DNA from 3 places in the Streptomyces sp. NPDC059785 genome. Region 3 is predicted to be linked to each of the others. Evidence: riboswitches for the same ligand, from Rfam matches in the RefSeq annotation. Region 3 holds a riboswitch; each other region holds the start of a gene.

Region 1 (4,720 bases), on a different contig from region 3:
GTTGCCGCTCGCCGCGAACTCCCGCGATTTCTCCAGCATCCCCTCGGCGACCTCCTCGGCGGAGGCGCCGTCGGCCGCCCCGCCGCCGAACCGCTCGGTGATGCTCTGGCTGATCTTCATCGAGCAGAACTTCGGGCCGCACATCGAGCAGAAGTGTGCCGTCTTGGCGGGCTCGGCCGGGAGCGTCTCGTCGTGGAACTCCCGTGCCGTGTCCGGGTCGAGGGCCAGATTGAACTGGTCCTCCCACCGGAACTCGAAGCGGGCGTCGGACAGCGCATCGTCCCATTCCTGCACACCGGGGTGCCCCTTGGCGAGGTCGGCTGCGTGGGCGGCGATCTTGTAGGTGATGACGCCGGTCTTGACGTCGTCACGGTTGGGCAGGCCCAAGTGTTCCTTGGGCGTGACGTAGCAGAGCATGGCCGTGCCCCACCAGGCGATCATCGCGGCACCGATGCCGGAGGTGATGTGGTCGTACGCGGGTGCGACGTCCGTCGTCAGCGGGCCGAGCGTATAGAACGGAGCTTCATCGCAGATCTCCTGCTGAAGGTCGATGTTCTCCTTGATCTTGTGCATCGGGACATGTCCCGGGCCCTCGATCATGGTCTGTACGTTCAAACGCTTGGCGATCGCGTTGAGTTCCCCGAGCGTCCGCAATTCCGCGAACTGTGCCTGGTCGTTGGCGTCCGCGATCGAGCCGGGCCGCAGGCCGTCGCCGAGCGAGTACGTGACGTCGTACGCGGCGAGGATTTCGCAGAGTTCATCGAAGTGCTCGTACAGGAACGACTCCTTGTGGTGCGCCAGGCACCAGGCCGCCATGATCGAGCCGCCGCGCGAGACGATGCCGGTCTTGCGGTTCGCCGTGAGCGGCACGTACGACAGGCGTACGCCCGCGTGGACGGTCATGTAGTCCACGCCCTGCTCGGCCTGCTCGATGACCGTGTCCTTGTAGATCTCCCAGGTCAGCTCCTCGGCCCGGCCGTCGACCTTCTCCAGCGCCTGGTACAGCGGGACAGTGCCGATGGGGACGGGGGAGTTGCGCAGGACCCATTCGCGGGTCGTGTGGATGTTGCGCCCGGTCGACAGGTCCATGACCGTGTCGGCACCCCAGCGGGTGGCCCAGGTCATCTTCTCGACCTCCTCCTCGATGGAGGAAGTGACCGCGGAATTGCCGATGTTGGCGTTGACCTTCACCAGGAACCGCTTGCCGATGATCATCGGCTCGATCTCCGGGTGGTTGACGTTCGCGGGCAGGACCGCGCGGCCTGCGGCGATCTCCTCACGTACGACCTCGGGGTCGACGTTCTCGCGGACCGCCACGAACTCCATCTCGGGCGTGATCTCGCCGCGCCGTGCGTAGGCGAGCTGGGTGACCGGCCGGCCTGGGCGGCCCCGGCGCGGCTGGCGCGGCCGTCCCGGGAAGACCGCGTCGAGATTACGCAGGCCCCCGCGCGGCGCGGTGTGCCTGATCCCGTCGTCCTCGGGACGGACGGGGCGGCCCGCGTACTCCTCGGTGTCGCCGCGAGCGGTGATCCAGTTCTCCCGCAGCGGCGCCAGGCCCCTGCGTACGTCGGTGTCGACGGCCGGATCGGTGTACGGGCCCGAGGTGTCGTACAGCGTGACCGACCGCCCGTTGGTCAGGTGCACCTGACGGACCGGCACCCGCAGGTCGGAGCGTGAGCCCTCGACGTATGCCTTGTGCCAGCCGATGGACCTGCCGGCCTCCCGCGACGGCTCCTGGGACTGATCGCCCGGAGACACGTCGGACACCTCGTCCGTCTGGCTGGAGGCAGGCGTGCGTACGTCGTTGTTGGTCATGAGACCTACTCCCTACGCCGGCATTACCCGGTAACAGGTTCAGCGGTCGACGCAGCGGTGTCCGTCCGCCGATGTTTCATGTGAAACATCGCTGGGACGGAGGTCAGCGCCCTCTCAGCCCGGTGCTCCGAGCTCCCGCGTGTGCAAAAGGTAACTCCACGCTAGCGGCAATATTGGCGCGGTGAACAGAGGGCCCCCTTCGTTCTTGCGATGATCGGTCGGTGACCACGACGCCTCAGCCGCCCTTCCCACCCTCCCGGCCGCCGCACGGGCCGCCGCAGAGAACGCCTCACAGACCGCCGTCCGGGCCGGGCCCGGACGGCGGCCATGGGCAGGATCCCGGCGACAGGCAGGCCCATGGGCCGGGCGGGCACGGGCCCGGCGGCCACGGACCGGGTGGACACGGGCCGGACGGGCATGGACCGAGCGGGCATGGACCGGGTGGCGGATTCGGTGGCGCGCGGGGGCCGGGTCAGGGCGGCGGGCGAGGGTTCGGAGGCGGGGGCGGGAGCGCGCAAGGCCCGGCACTCGGCGGATCAGGATTTGGGTCCGGGTCCGCGGGCGGGAACGGGCAAGGTCCGGGACCCGGCGGCGGATCGGGGCCTGGTGGCGGATCAGGGCCCGGTGGCGGCCAGGGTCCGGGATCCGGCGGCGGGCACGGGCCGGGGCCCGAGGACGGGGACGGGCACGGGAACGGCCACGGCCACGGCCACGGCCACGGGCACTCGCACAGTCACGGCCCGGCCGCGCCCGTCTCGAAGCATCTTCGCAAGGTCATCGCCGCGGTGCTGATTCCCTTCGCGACAGCGGTCGTCGTGGGCCTGGCGGTGCTCTGGCCGGGCGGTGCCCCCTCCCATGAGCGCACCGGTGTCGGCTTCGACCGGCAGACCCAGCAGGCGACGGTCACCAAGGTCGTCCGGGTGGACTGCAAGTCCGTCAACGCCTCGGCGGACACCCCGACCGGCGACACCTCCACCGCCGAGGGCTCCTCCGCCCAGCAGCAGGCGACCGGCGAGTGCAAGAAGGCGACGATCCGGGTCGACACCGGCAAGGACAAGGGCCGGACCTTCACCGAGATCGTCCAGCCGGACCAGTCACGGCAGTTGAGCCAGGGCGAGAAGGTCGTGGTCGCCTACGAGCCCTCCGCGCCGGAGAACCTCCAGTACTCGGTCGCCGACGTGAACCGCAAGCTGCCCATGGCGCTGCTCGCCGGGATCTTCGCGCTGGCCGTCGTGGTGGTGGGCCGGATGCGCGGAGTCATGGCGCTGATCGCGCTGGCCGTCAGCTTCCTGGTGCTGACGTTCTTCATCCTGCCCGCGATCCTCCAGGGGTCGAACCCGCTGATAGTGGCGGTCGTCGGAGCCAGCGCCATCATGCTGATCGCCCTCTACATGTGCCACGGCCTCTCGGCCCGCACATCAGTGGCGGTGCTCGGCACGCTGCTCTCGCTGCTGCTGATCGGCATCCTGGGCTCCGGGTTCATCGGCTGGGCGGCGCTCACCGGCAATGTGGACGACAACACCGGCCTCATCCACGGCCTGTACCCGGCCATCGACATGAGCGGTCTGCTGCTGGCCGGCGTCATCATCGGCTCGCTCGGCGTGCTCGACGACGTCACGGTGACGCAGACCTCCGCGGTCTGGGAGCTGCACCAGGCGGACCCGACGATGGGGTGGCGCAAGCTGTACCGCGCGGGCATCCGGATCGGCCGCGACCACATCGCGTCGGTCGTCAACACCCTGGTCCTGGCCTACGCGGGCGCCGCGCTGCCGCTGCTGCTGCTCTTCTCCATCGCGCAGAGCAGCGTCGGTACGGTCGCCAACAGCGAGCTGGTCGCCGAGGAGATCGTGCGCACGCTGGTGGGCTCGATCGGTCTGGTCGCGTCGGTCCCGGTCACCACCGCGCTGGCGGCCCTGGTGGTGTCGGCCGACCGCACGAAGTCAGCGGGCGTCCCGGCCCCGGCAAGTGCCCGGCCCCCGCTCGATGCGGACGCCAGGACACCCGCGCGGGGCGGGCGGGGCCGGCGGCGGAAGCGCTGAGCCCGGCCCGGCCACGGCCGGGCCCGTCGGGAGGGAAGGCAGAGACGGAGGCACGGGGTCGTCAGGTGCCGGGCACAGGCACCAGGCACAGGGACTTGCAGGCACCGCTGTGCTCAGCCCGCGCTCTGTTCCTCGGCCAGGATGCGGTCCAGCGCGTCGTCGAGGTGGGTGTCGAAGTGCGCGAGGGAACGCTCCTGCCCCAGCGGGACGAGCCGGTCCGTCCGGTCGAGGAAGGCCACCAGCGGAGCCGTACCCGATCGGAACAGCGCCTGGTCACCGCCCACTTGGAGCCGGATCAGCACCTCGCCGAAGAGCTCCGGCTCCGTGGGGGAGATGCGTACGTCACCGTCCCCGCAGGGGCGGCCCACGCCGTCGATCAGCAGTTCCCGGCCGAAGGCCCACGTCACCGGGGCGTCGCCGGGCAGATGGAAGGTCAGCCGCACGGCGAACGGATCGCAGGTGTCGTACCGCAGCTCCACCGGGATGCGGAAGGCGAGCTCCTCCGACACCAGGAAGCTCATCATGACTTCTGCCTCTACCGACTCGCGCATCGTCTACCCCGTCGTTTGCCGTCGACTGGCCGGGAAACACATCCCTGACCCTGCTGCATCTTGCTCAACGTATACGGGAGATCACAAGGAGTGAGTTTTCAGATGCTGATAGAGATCGCGAGGGTCCCGAGCAGCCGCCCGATCTCGGTCTGGAGCCGCCGCGCCGACGGCAGCAGGCGTTCCGCCTGGTGAGCGGGGAGGGAGAGGGCCACGGTCGCGGCGGTGCTGCCCGCGGTGATCGGGACCGCCGCGCACACCGTCCCCAGCGCGTACTCCTGCCTCTCGACCACGGGTTTCATGCGTCCCAGCGCTTCC
Region 2 (4,720 bases), on a different contig from region 3:
GCGCGGGCCAGCCGCCCGGCGGGCAGGTCGGGCTGGCCGATGATCGCGAAGGCGTCGGGCAGCGCCGCGTCGAACGCCTCGTCCGACGGGTCGTCGGCGAGGTCCACGACGGTGAAGCGGTCGTGCAGCAGCCGCAGGGCGCCGGGCGTGAAGATGCGGTCGGTTCGCTGCGGGGCGGGCCGCAGCAGCACGACGGGCCGGCCGGCGACGGAGGGCGGGGGCGGAATGCTCACGTGTCTCCTTCTCCCCGTACGTCTTCCTCGTACGTCTTCCTCGTACGTCTTCCTCGTACGTCTTCCTCGTACGTCCCGGGGGCATGCGCGGTGCTGGGCCGGACGCGTGCCGCCGTCCGGCGCCGGGGACCGGGCGCGGTCAGTCCGCCCCGCGGGTCCGCCAGCCGTGGTCGACGGGGCCGATGCCCGCGCCCAGGGGGAAGCCGGACTCGATCGCTCCGGTGACGTAGTCCTTCGCCAGCCGTACCGCCGCCGGTACCGGGTGGCCCTGGGCCAGGCCCACCGCGACGGCCGAGGCGAGCGTGCAACCGGTGCCGTGCGTATGGCGGTTGTCGTGGCGCGGGGCGCGCAGCCAGTGCTCCTCGGTGCCGTCGGTCAGCAGGTCGACGGCCGCGCCGGGCAGGTGCCCGCCCTTGACCAGGACCCACCGGGGCCCGTACGACAGCAGCCGGTCCGCGGCCCGCACCATGTCCGCCTCGTCGGCTACGGCGATCCCGGTGAGCTCCGCCGTCTCGTCCAGGTTCGGCGTCGCCACCGTCGCCGTAGGCAGCAGTGTGTTCCGTACGGCGTCCAGCGCGTCGTCGGCCAGCAGCCGGTCGCCGTGCTTGGACACGCTGACCGGGTCCACCACCACGGGCGCGGCCGTCCCGGCGAGCAGTTCGGCGACCGTCTCGACGAGCAGCGGCGAGGCGAGCATGCCGGTCTTCACCGCCTGCACCCCGATGTCGTCCACGACGCTGCGGTACTGGGCGCGGACCGCCTCGGCGGGCAGTTCCCACGCGCCCTGCACGCCGAGGGAGTTCTGCGCGGTGACGGCGGTGAGCACGCTCATGCCGTGCGCGCCGAGGGCGAGCATCGTCTTGAGGTCGGCCTGGATGCCCGCGCCGCCGCCGGAGTCGGATCCGGCGACGGTCAGGACGCGGGGCGGCGCGGTGCGAGGGGCGGCGCCCGGGGTGGCCGGGACGGGCTGAGGGGTCATACCAGGCTCTCCTTCGGGTGGCCGGACGTACGGGGCGGTGGGCATGGTGGTGCGGCTCCGTGCGGAAGGAGGAGGGGAGGTCGGGGGGCGCGCGGGGGCATCAGTGGGGCCGGCGCACGCGCAGCGGCGTGTACACGGCGAGGGCCACCAGGAACGCCACCCCGTAGGCGAGGTCGGCGCCGTGCAGGGCCTCGGCCACCGGGCCCACGTACAGGCTGGTGCTCATGAACGGCACCGCCGCGGCGAAGGCGGCGAGGAACGCCGTGAGCGCCGGCCACCAGGGCACCGGGCGGGCGCGCTCGGCGGCCAGGTCGACGGGCGCGCCGCGGCGGGCTCTGGCGCGGGCGGCCCAGTCCACGACGACGATCGCCACGAACCCGGGTATCCAGTAGCCGACGAGCAGCAGGACGTTCTGGAAGCGGGTGGTGGTGTCGGCCGCGTGCATCCACAGGACGAGCGGGAAGCCGAGCACGGCGGCCAGGGCGGCGGCGACGGGGCGTGGCACGCGTACGCCCATGGTCTGGAGGGCGAGCGAGCCGCTGTAGTCGTTCATCGCGTTGCTGCACAGCGCGGCGAGGGCCACGACGAGCAGCCCGGACGCGCCGAGTACGCCGCCGCCGAGCAGGGTGTCGACGCCGCGGGCGGTCTGGTCGGTGAACACGGACGCGCCCCACAGGCCGAGCGCCTGGACGGCGACGAAGGACACCGAGATGCCGAGCAGCGTGCACCAGAACATCCGCGGCCGTGAGGTGTCGCGCGGCAGATAGCGGCTGAAGTCGCTGGCGTAGGGCGCCCAGGACAGGGCCAGACTCAGCGCGACCGTGCAGGTCAGGACGAATGCGCCGGCCCGGTCGGCGCCGTGTGCGGTGCCGGCCGCGGCGCTCGCGGTGCCGCCGTCGGCCAGCCTGACGGTGAGCGCGGCGAACGCGGCCGCGAGCGCGAAGGTCATCACGGTCTGGAGCCGGTGGATCGCCTCGTACCCGAGGACGCCGAGCACGCCCTGCGCGGCCAGCATGACCAGGGCGCCCAGCCAGAACGGCCGGCCGCAGAGCTGTGCGAGGGCGTCGCCGCCGAACAGGCCGATCAGCGCGTCCCAGGCGATGGAGGACAGCCATTGCAGGGCGCCCGGCACCGCCACCGCCCGGCCGAAGGCCAGCCCGGCGAGCGGGAGCTGCCCGGCACCGGTCCGGCTGCCCCAGGTGCCCAGGTACGCGGTCGGCACGGCCCCGAGCAGGGTGCCGAGGACGACGGCGGTGAGCGCGGTGGCGAAGTCGAGGCCGAGCGCGGCGCCGAGGGTGCCGGTGAAGACCCCGGTCATGGTCAGGTTGGGCGCGAACCAGACGGTGAACAGCCGCCCGGGCCCGCCGTACCGCGCGTCCTTTGGCACCGGCGCGATTCCCCGCGCCTCGATGCGCAGATCACCGGGGGCGGCGGGCATCCGCCCGTCGAAGACACCCCGGCCCTCTGCTCCGGTACCGGCCGTTTCCGCGCGGGCATGCGGCAACGCCATGAGACATCCCTCCGCCAGTCCTAACTGGTTCAGGTTCGACGGGTGTGATCTCAGCCCTCTTACGGGGCACCCCGTGTCCGTGGGAAAAGGGCCCTCGCGGGCTGTCGCCCGTGAAGACCCTTCGCACCGTCGGGACGACAGGATTTGAACCTGCGACCCCTTGACCCCCAGTCAAGTGCGCTACCAAGCTGCGCCACGTCCCGGTGCGCCCGCCGCGGTGTTCTTCCCGCGTGGCGGCGCGCAGAGAACTTTACCCCACGTACGGGGACGGTCCGCGGGGGGCGGGGCGGCGGTGCGCGGGCCGGGGCGGGACAATCGCGGTATGAGCGCGACATCGGCGACCGGGGACACCGGCGGCAGCGGCGGGCGCGACCGGGACACGGAGGGCCGGGCGCGCAACGCCCGGCCCCGGGACGGTCTCGGCCGTCCGCTGCCGTACGGCGCGGACGGGGTGGAGCGGCAGCCCGAGGGGGTGGTGCGCACCCCGGCGGAGACCGTCGCCGAGGCGCAGACGCTGCTCGCGGCGGGCAAGCCGTTCCACGCGCACGAGGTCTTCGAGGACGCCTGGAAGTCGGGCCCCGACACCGAGCGCGCGCTGTGGCGCGGGATGGCCCAGCTCGCGGTGGGCCTGACCCACGCGGCCCGGGGCAACGTGACGGGCGGCGCCCGCCTGCTGCGCCGCGGCGCGGGAGCGATCGAGGAGTGGTCCACGACGGCCGGCCGCCCCCGGCCCCACGGACTGCACCCGGCGGAACTGGCCGCCTGGGCCCGGGAGCTGGCCGCGGAGGTCGAGCAGGGCGGGACGGCGATCGACGCCGGGAAGCGAGCACCGAAACTGACGGGACCCACCCCCTGAGGGAGCCGCGCGAGGTCCGCCGCGGTCGGGGTGCGCCCCGTCAGGGGCGCGGGGAACCGCGCGACCGGCCAAGGCGGCGCCGCAGCCGGCCGACGGCAGTCCGCGGCACCGCCGGTGGAGCGCCTGGCCGGCGCGGGCAGCCGGCCGGCAGGCAGGCGGCCGACCGACGGCGGACCACACCCCGCCTCCGGCGGAGCGCCCTGTACGCCAGGCGGAGCACCCCGCATGCACCCGCCACTCGGCAGTGTGACGCTGGCCCTGTGACGACCACAGACGAGAGCGTGCCGTCGTCGGCGTCCGCCCCGGCCGCCGCGCCCCCCGTGCTGGACAACCGGCGGCGCAACGTCGTCTTCGTGACGATCATGCTGGGCGTGCTGCTCGCGGCCCTCGACCAGACGATCGTCGGCACCGCCCTGCCGACGATCGTGGCGGACCTGGGCGGCGCCTCGCACATGTCGTGGGTCGTCACCTCGTACCTGCTGGCGGAGACCGTGGCGACGGTGCTGGTCGGCAAGTTCGGCGACCTGTTCGGGCGCAAGCTGGTCTTCCAGGTCTCGGCGGTCGTCTTCATCACCGGTTCGTTCCTGTGCGGGCTGGCCACGAACATGCCGCTGCTGATCGCGTGGCGGGCGATGCAGGGCATCGGGGCGGGCGGTCTGATGGTCACCGCGATGGCGCTGATCGCCGACGTCATCCCGCTGCGGGAGCGGGGCAAGTACCAGGGTGCGATCGGCGCCGTGTTCGGGGTGTCCACGGTGATCGGGCCGCTGCTCGGCGGACTGTTCACGGACCATCTGACCTGGCGGTGGGCGTTCTACGTCAACGTGCCCATCGCGATCGTCGTGGTGATCGCGGCCGCCCGTACGATCCCCGTGGTGCGGTCGGCCTCCCGTCCCGTCATCGACTACCTGGGCATCGCGCTGGTCGCGGTGGGCGCGAGCGCGCTGATCCTGGCGACGAGCTGGGGCGGCAACGAGTACGCGTGGGGTTCGGGCGTCGTCATCGGCCTGTTCGCGGGCGGGCTGATCGCGCTCGGGCTGTTCTGCTGGGTGGAGACCCGGGCCGCTGAACCGATGCTGCCGATGCGGCTGTTCTCCAACCCGGTGTTCACGGTGTGCTCGATCCTGAGCTTCATCGTGGGC
Region 3 (4,720 bases):
CGGCAGCACGGTGAACCCGTCGTCCACCAGCGTCTCGGCGGCGTCGAGCAGCTCGATCGGATCGGGCAGCAGCGTCCGCTCGTCGGCGATGACCTCCAGCTTGACCAGATCCGTGCCCAGTGCCTCGCGCGCGAGGCGGGCGGTCAGCACGGCCTCGCCCGCTGTGAAGCAGCCCGCCGTGTTCGGCAGGACGCGGATGCCGAGCCGGCCGAGCACCGAGAGCACCGAGCCGTGGGCCGCCGGGTCGACCCGGCGCATCGCGACCGTCGTCAGCTCCGTGCCGGACGCCAGCAGCGAGCGCTCCAGGACGTCGAGGCTGGGCGCGCCGCCCGTGCCCATGATCAGGCGGGACGCGTAGGTCGTACCACCGAGGACGAAGGAGTCGTCGGCCATGGTTCAGCCTCCTTGGACGGCGGTGAGGACTTCGACGCGGTCACCCTCGCCTAGGGCGGTGACCGGCCACTGCGCGCGCGGGACGACGGTTTCGTTGAGGGCGGCGGCGATGCCCGAGGGGGCCGCGGTGAGGGTCGCGACGAGCGCGTCGAGCGCGGTGCCGTCGGCGACCGTCCGCCGCTCCCCGTTGACGAAGACGGTGACGAGGACGCTCATACGGGCTGCTCCGTGGGGTTCGTGCGGGCCGCTCCGGCCGGGCCCTGGCCGAACCGCCCGGGGCTGAAGGGGCGGGCCACGTCCGGGAGTTCACCGGTGGTCAGGACGTGCGCCATGGCGTCGCCGGTGACGGGCGTGAGGAGGACACCGTTGCGGTAGTGGCCGGTGGCCAGGAGCAGGCCGTCCAGCACGGTCGGGCCGAGCAGCGGCGCGTTGTCGGGGGAGCCGGGACGCAGTCCCGCGCGGGTCTCGGTCAGCGGCAGCTCCGTGATGCCGGGGACCAGCTCGTGGGCGTCCCGCAGCAGCTCGTACACCCCGCCCGCGGTCACGGTGGTGTCCCAGCCCAGTTCCTCGCTGGTGGCGCCGACGACGAGCTCGCCGCTCACCCGGGGCACCAGATAGACCTGACTGCCGCGCACCACGGCACGCACCGTACGGCTCAGGAACGGCGCGTACCGCTTCGGCACCGTCAGCCGCAGTACCTGCCCCTTCACCGGCCGTACGGGCGGCACTACGTCGTCGGGCACGCCCGCGAGGCGCCCGCTGAGGCTGCCCGCCGCCAGGACGACCCGGCCGGCGGCGAGCGCGGTGCCGTCCGCGGTGACGACACCGGCCGCCCGGTCGCGCAGGACGGTCAGCCGCTGTGCCCAGGTGCGGTGGAGGACGACCCCGGCGCGTTCGCAGGCGGTGACCAGGGCCGCGGCGAGCCGCCGCGGGTCGATCTGGTGGTCCCCGTCGACCCGGAGCCCGCCGCGCACGCCGGGCGCGAGCATCGGCTCCAGGCGGCGGCACTCGCGGCCGCTGAGCCACTCCGAGTCGAGCCCCGACCGGCGTTGCAGCGCGTGCAGTTCGCGCATGTGGGCGCGGTCGTCGGCGTCCAGGGCGACCGCGAGCGTGCCGCTCCTGCGGTAGCCGAGGTCGAGACCCGTCGCCCCGGTCAGCTCGGCCGCGAAGTCCGGATAACGCTCCGCGGAGGCCAGATTGAGGCCCAGCAGGGTCTGCTCGCCGTGGTGCAGCTCGGTGACGGCGGCCAGCATCCCGGCGGCCACCTGCGCCGCCCCGCCGCCCGGCTCGGGGTCCACGACCGCGGTGGCGAACCCGTGCTGCGCGGCCCGCCAGGCGGTCACGAGCCCGATGATCCCGCCCCCGACCACGAGGACGTCCGCCGTGTCCGGCACAAGCGCCATGGGTGTCCAGCCCCTCCCTTCGCCGGCATGACCCGGATCAGGTTCGTACGGTCGGAGGCCGGCCAGCCTCCCTCTCAGCCCGGTGCGTCCGGGCTCCCGCGTGTGCTCTACGTTGGCCACCCTAGCCCGTCCGTCCGGGTGCCAGTAGGGGAGCCCTCGCGCACGGCGGCCGGGACGGCCGCCACCCGGGCGGCGGCACGCGCGTGTGGAACAGGTCACGGGCCCGGTCCGCTGACTGACGAATTGTCAGTTGTCTAAGGTGATCGAGTGAGCGAGCAGACGCAGGGGCGTACGGTACGGCGGGTCGTCGTCGTGGGCGCGGGCATGGCCGGGGTGCAGACCGCGGTCGCGTTGCGGGAACAGGGATTCGCGGGCGACGTGACCGTGCTCGGCGCGGAACCGCACCAGCCGTACGACAGGCCACCGCTGTCCAAGGCCGTGCTCCTCGGCAAGGCCGAGGGATCCGCCTTCGACGTCGACTTCCCCGCGCTCGGCATCACCCTGGGCCTCGGCCGCGAGGTGCTCGCCGTCCGCCCCGGCGACCACGAGGTCGACACCGCGGAGGGACCCGTCCCGTACGACGTCCTGGTGCTCGCCACGGGCGCCGAGCCGATCCGGCTGCCGGGCGCGGAGGACGTCCCCGGGGTCCATCTGCTGCGCACCCTGGACGACGCCGAGCGGCTGCGCCCCGTGCTCGCCCGGCAGCACGACGTCGTGGTCGTCGGGGCGGGCTGGATCGGCGCCGAATTCGCCACCGCCGCCCGTGAGGCCGGCTGCGCGGTGACCGTCGTCGAGGCCGCCGACCGGCCGCTCGCCGGGGCGCTGCCCGCCGAGGTGGCCGCGCCGATGACCGGCTGGTACGCCGACAGTGGCACCGAACTGCGCACTCACGCGCGCGTGGCGAGCGTCGAACCCGGCGCGGTGATCCTGGACGACGGCACCCGGCTGCCCGCGGGCGCGGTCGTCGTCGGCATCGGGGCCTGTCCCGCGACGGCCTGGCTGGCGGGCTCCGGCATCGAGCTCGGCGCGCACGGCGAGGTCGTCGCCGACGACCACCTGCGCACCTCGGCGCCCGACGTGTACGCGGTCGGCGACTGCGCCTCCTTCCCGTCGGGCCGCTACCAGGGGCGCCTGCTGGTCCACCACTGGGACAACGCCCTCCAGGGGCCGCGCACGGTCGCGGCGAACATCATCGGCGAGACGCCCACGGCGTACGACCCGGTGCCGTACTTCTGGTCCGAGCAGTTCGGCCGTTTCGTGCAGTACGCCGGTCATCACGCGGCCGGCGACGCCACGGTCTGGCGGGGCGATCCGGCGGGCGCCGCCTGGACCGTCTGCTGGCTCCGTGAAGGGCGGCTGGTCGCCCTGCTGGCGGTGGGCAGGCCCCGGGACCTCGCCCAGGGGCGCAAGCTGATCGAGGCGGGCACCGCGATGGATCCGGAGCTGCTGGCGGACCCGGCCCGCCCGCTGAAGGCGGCCACGGCGTAACGGCCACGGCGGCGGGGTCGCGTCCCGCCGTACGGCGGACAGCCCGGCCTGCCGCGACCCGGCCGGAGGGTGCCCGGCTACCGACTGTCAGTCCCAGATGGCAGGCTTGTCCCGTGACCGAGATTGACGCAAAGATCGATGCTCTCGTCCCCGCCTGGCTCACCGTCCCCGACATCGCCGAACAGCTCGGCGTCGAGGTGACCCGCGTCCGGCAGCTGGTCAAGGAGGGCCAGCTGATCGCCGTACGCCGTGGTGAGAACCGGGCGCTGCACGTCCCCGCCGCCTTCATCGACGGGGACAAGGTCGTCAAGGGCCTGACCGGCACCCTGACGCTCCTGCGGGACGACGGCTTCACCGACGAAGAGATGCTCGAGTGGCTCTTCACCCCCGACGACAGCCTGCCCGGCACCCCCGCGCAGGCCCTGAGCGAGAATCGCGGCACGGAGGTGAAGCGCCGCGCCCAGGCGCTCGCCGTCTGATCCGGAAGACGACCGTCCGGCGCACGGACCACGGCTCGCCGCCCCACGGCCGCCGCGGTCCGCGCGCCACCGGGGACGCGGGGCGCCCGCCCCGCGTTCCCGGCTTCGCTTCACGAGCCCGGCTCGTGAAGCCCGAACAGGGGGACCCCCATGCCTCAGGCCGCAGTCACCGCGCGTGCGCGGCTCGCCGACGCCCTGGTCTATCTGTGCACGGACGCCCGCAAGCGCCAGGGCGACCTGGCCGGGTTCCTGGACGCCGTCCTGGCGGGCGGCGTCGACATCGTGCAGCTGCGCGACAAGAGCCTGGAGGCGGCCGAGGAGCTGGAGTACCTCGCGCTCTTCGCCGACAAGTGCCGGGAGCACGGCAGACTCCTGTCGGTGAACGACCGGGCGGACGTGGCCCACGCGGCCCGCGCCGCCCACCCGGCCGGCCCCCAGGTGCTCCATCTGGGCCAGGGCGACCTTCCGGTGCCCGCGGCCCGCGCGATCCTCGGCGACGACGTCCTGATCGGCCGCTCCACGCACACGGCCGCCGAGGCGTCCGCCGCCGCCGTCCAGCCGGGCGTGGACTACTTCTGCACGGGCCCCTGCTGGCCCACCCCGACCAAGCCGGGCAGGCCCGCTCCCGGCCTGGACCTGGTCCGCCGCACGGCGTCCCTGGGCATCGGCAGACCCTGGTTCGCCATCGGCGGCATCGACCTGGGGAACCTGGACGAGGTGCTGGAGGCCGGCGCGCGGCGTGTCGTCGTGGTCCGGGCGATCACCGAGGCCGACGACCCGGGAGCGGCGGCGGGGGAGTTCGCGAAGCGGCTGCGCGGGGTGCGGTAGCCCGGCGGGCAGGGCGGCGGGTCGGCAGGTCGGTGGGACGGCGGGTCGGCAGGTCGGTGGGGCGGCGGGTGCGCGGGAGGCCGCGGGCGCGTGCCGGTGTTCCGGGACCTTCGTCCCGAGGGGTGGACA

The links. A riboswitch is a leader RNA that binds a small molecule or an ion and turns the genes downstream of it on or off. The one in region 3 is predicted to bind thiamine pyrophosphate.
Region 1: linked by a shared signal. The riboswitch ahead of thiC (phosphomethylpyrimidine synthase ThiC) and the one ahead of thiO (glycine oxidase ThiO) in region 3 are both predicted to bind thiamine pyrophosphate.
Region 2: linked by a shared signal. The riboswitch ahead of ACFV6E_RS28705 (purine-cytosine permease family protein) and the one ahead of thiO (glycine oxidase ThiO) in region 3 are both predicted to bind thiamine pyrophosphate.

What each region holds. Positions count from the first base shown of each region.
Region 1 is NZ_JBHWHV010000023.1:71,036-75,755, forward strand. It holds gene thiC (phosphomethylpyrimidine synthase ThiC) at 1-1,815, opposite strand, end outside; TPP riboswitch at 1,808-1,964, opposite strand; gene ACFV6E_RS19135 (YibE/F family protein) at 2,037-3,854, shown strand; gene ACFV6E_RS19140 (SsgA family sporulation/cell division regulator) at 3,968-4,405, opposite strand; gene ACFV6E_RS19145 (IclR family transcriptional regulator) at 4,504-4,720, opposite strand, start outside.
Region 2 is NZ_JBHWHV010000043.1:74,986-79,705, forward strand. It holds gene ACFV6E_RS28695 (NAD(P)-dependent oxidoreductase) at 1-233, opposite strand, end outside; gene thiD (bifunctional hydroxymethylpyrimidine kinase/phosphomethylpyrimidine kinase) at 373-1,212, opposite strand; gene ACFV6E_RS28705 (purine-cytosine permease family protein) at 1,313-2,722, opposite strand; TPP riboswitch at 2,712-2,806, opposite strand; tRNA gene ACFV6E_RS28710 (tRNA-Pro) at 2,852-2,925, opposite strand; gene ACFV6E_RS28715 (DUF309 domain-containing protein) at 3,045-3,578, shown strand; gene ACFV6E_RS28720 (MDR family MFS transporter) at 3,839-4,720, shown strand, end outside.
Region 3 is NZ_JBHWHV010000082.1:11,094-15,813, reverse strand. It holds gene ACFV6E_RS38665 (thiazole synthase) at 1-393, opposite strand, end outside; gene thiS (sulfur carrier protein ThiS) at 397-609, opposite strand; gene thiO (glycine oxidase ThiO) at 606-1,796, opposite strand; TPP riboswitch at 1,794-1,906, opposite strand; gene ACFV6E_RS38650 (NAD(P)/FAD-dependent oxidoreductase) at 2,064-3,284, shown strand; gene ACFV6E_RS38645 (Rv2175c family DNA-binding protein) at 3,398-3,763, shown strand; gene thiE (thiamine phosphate synthase) at 3,914-4,591, shown strand.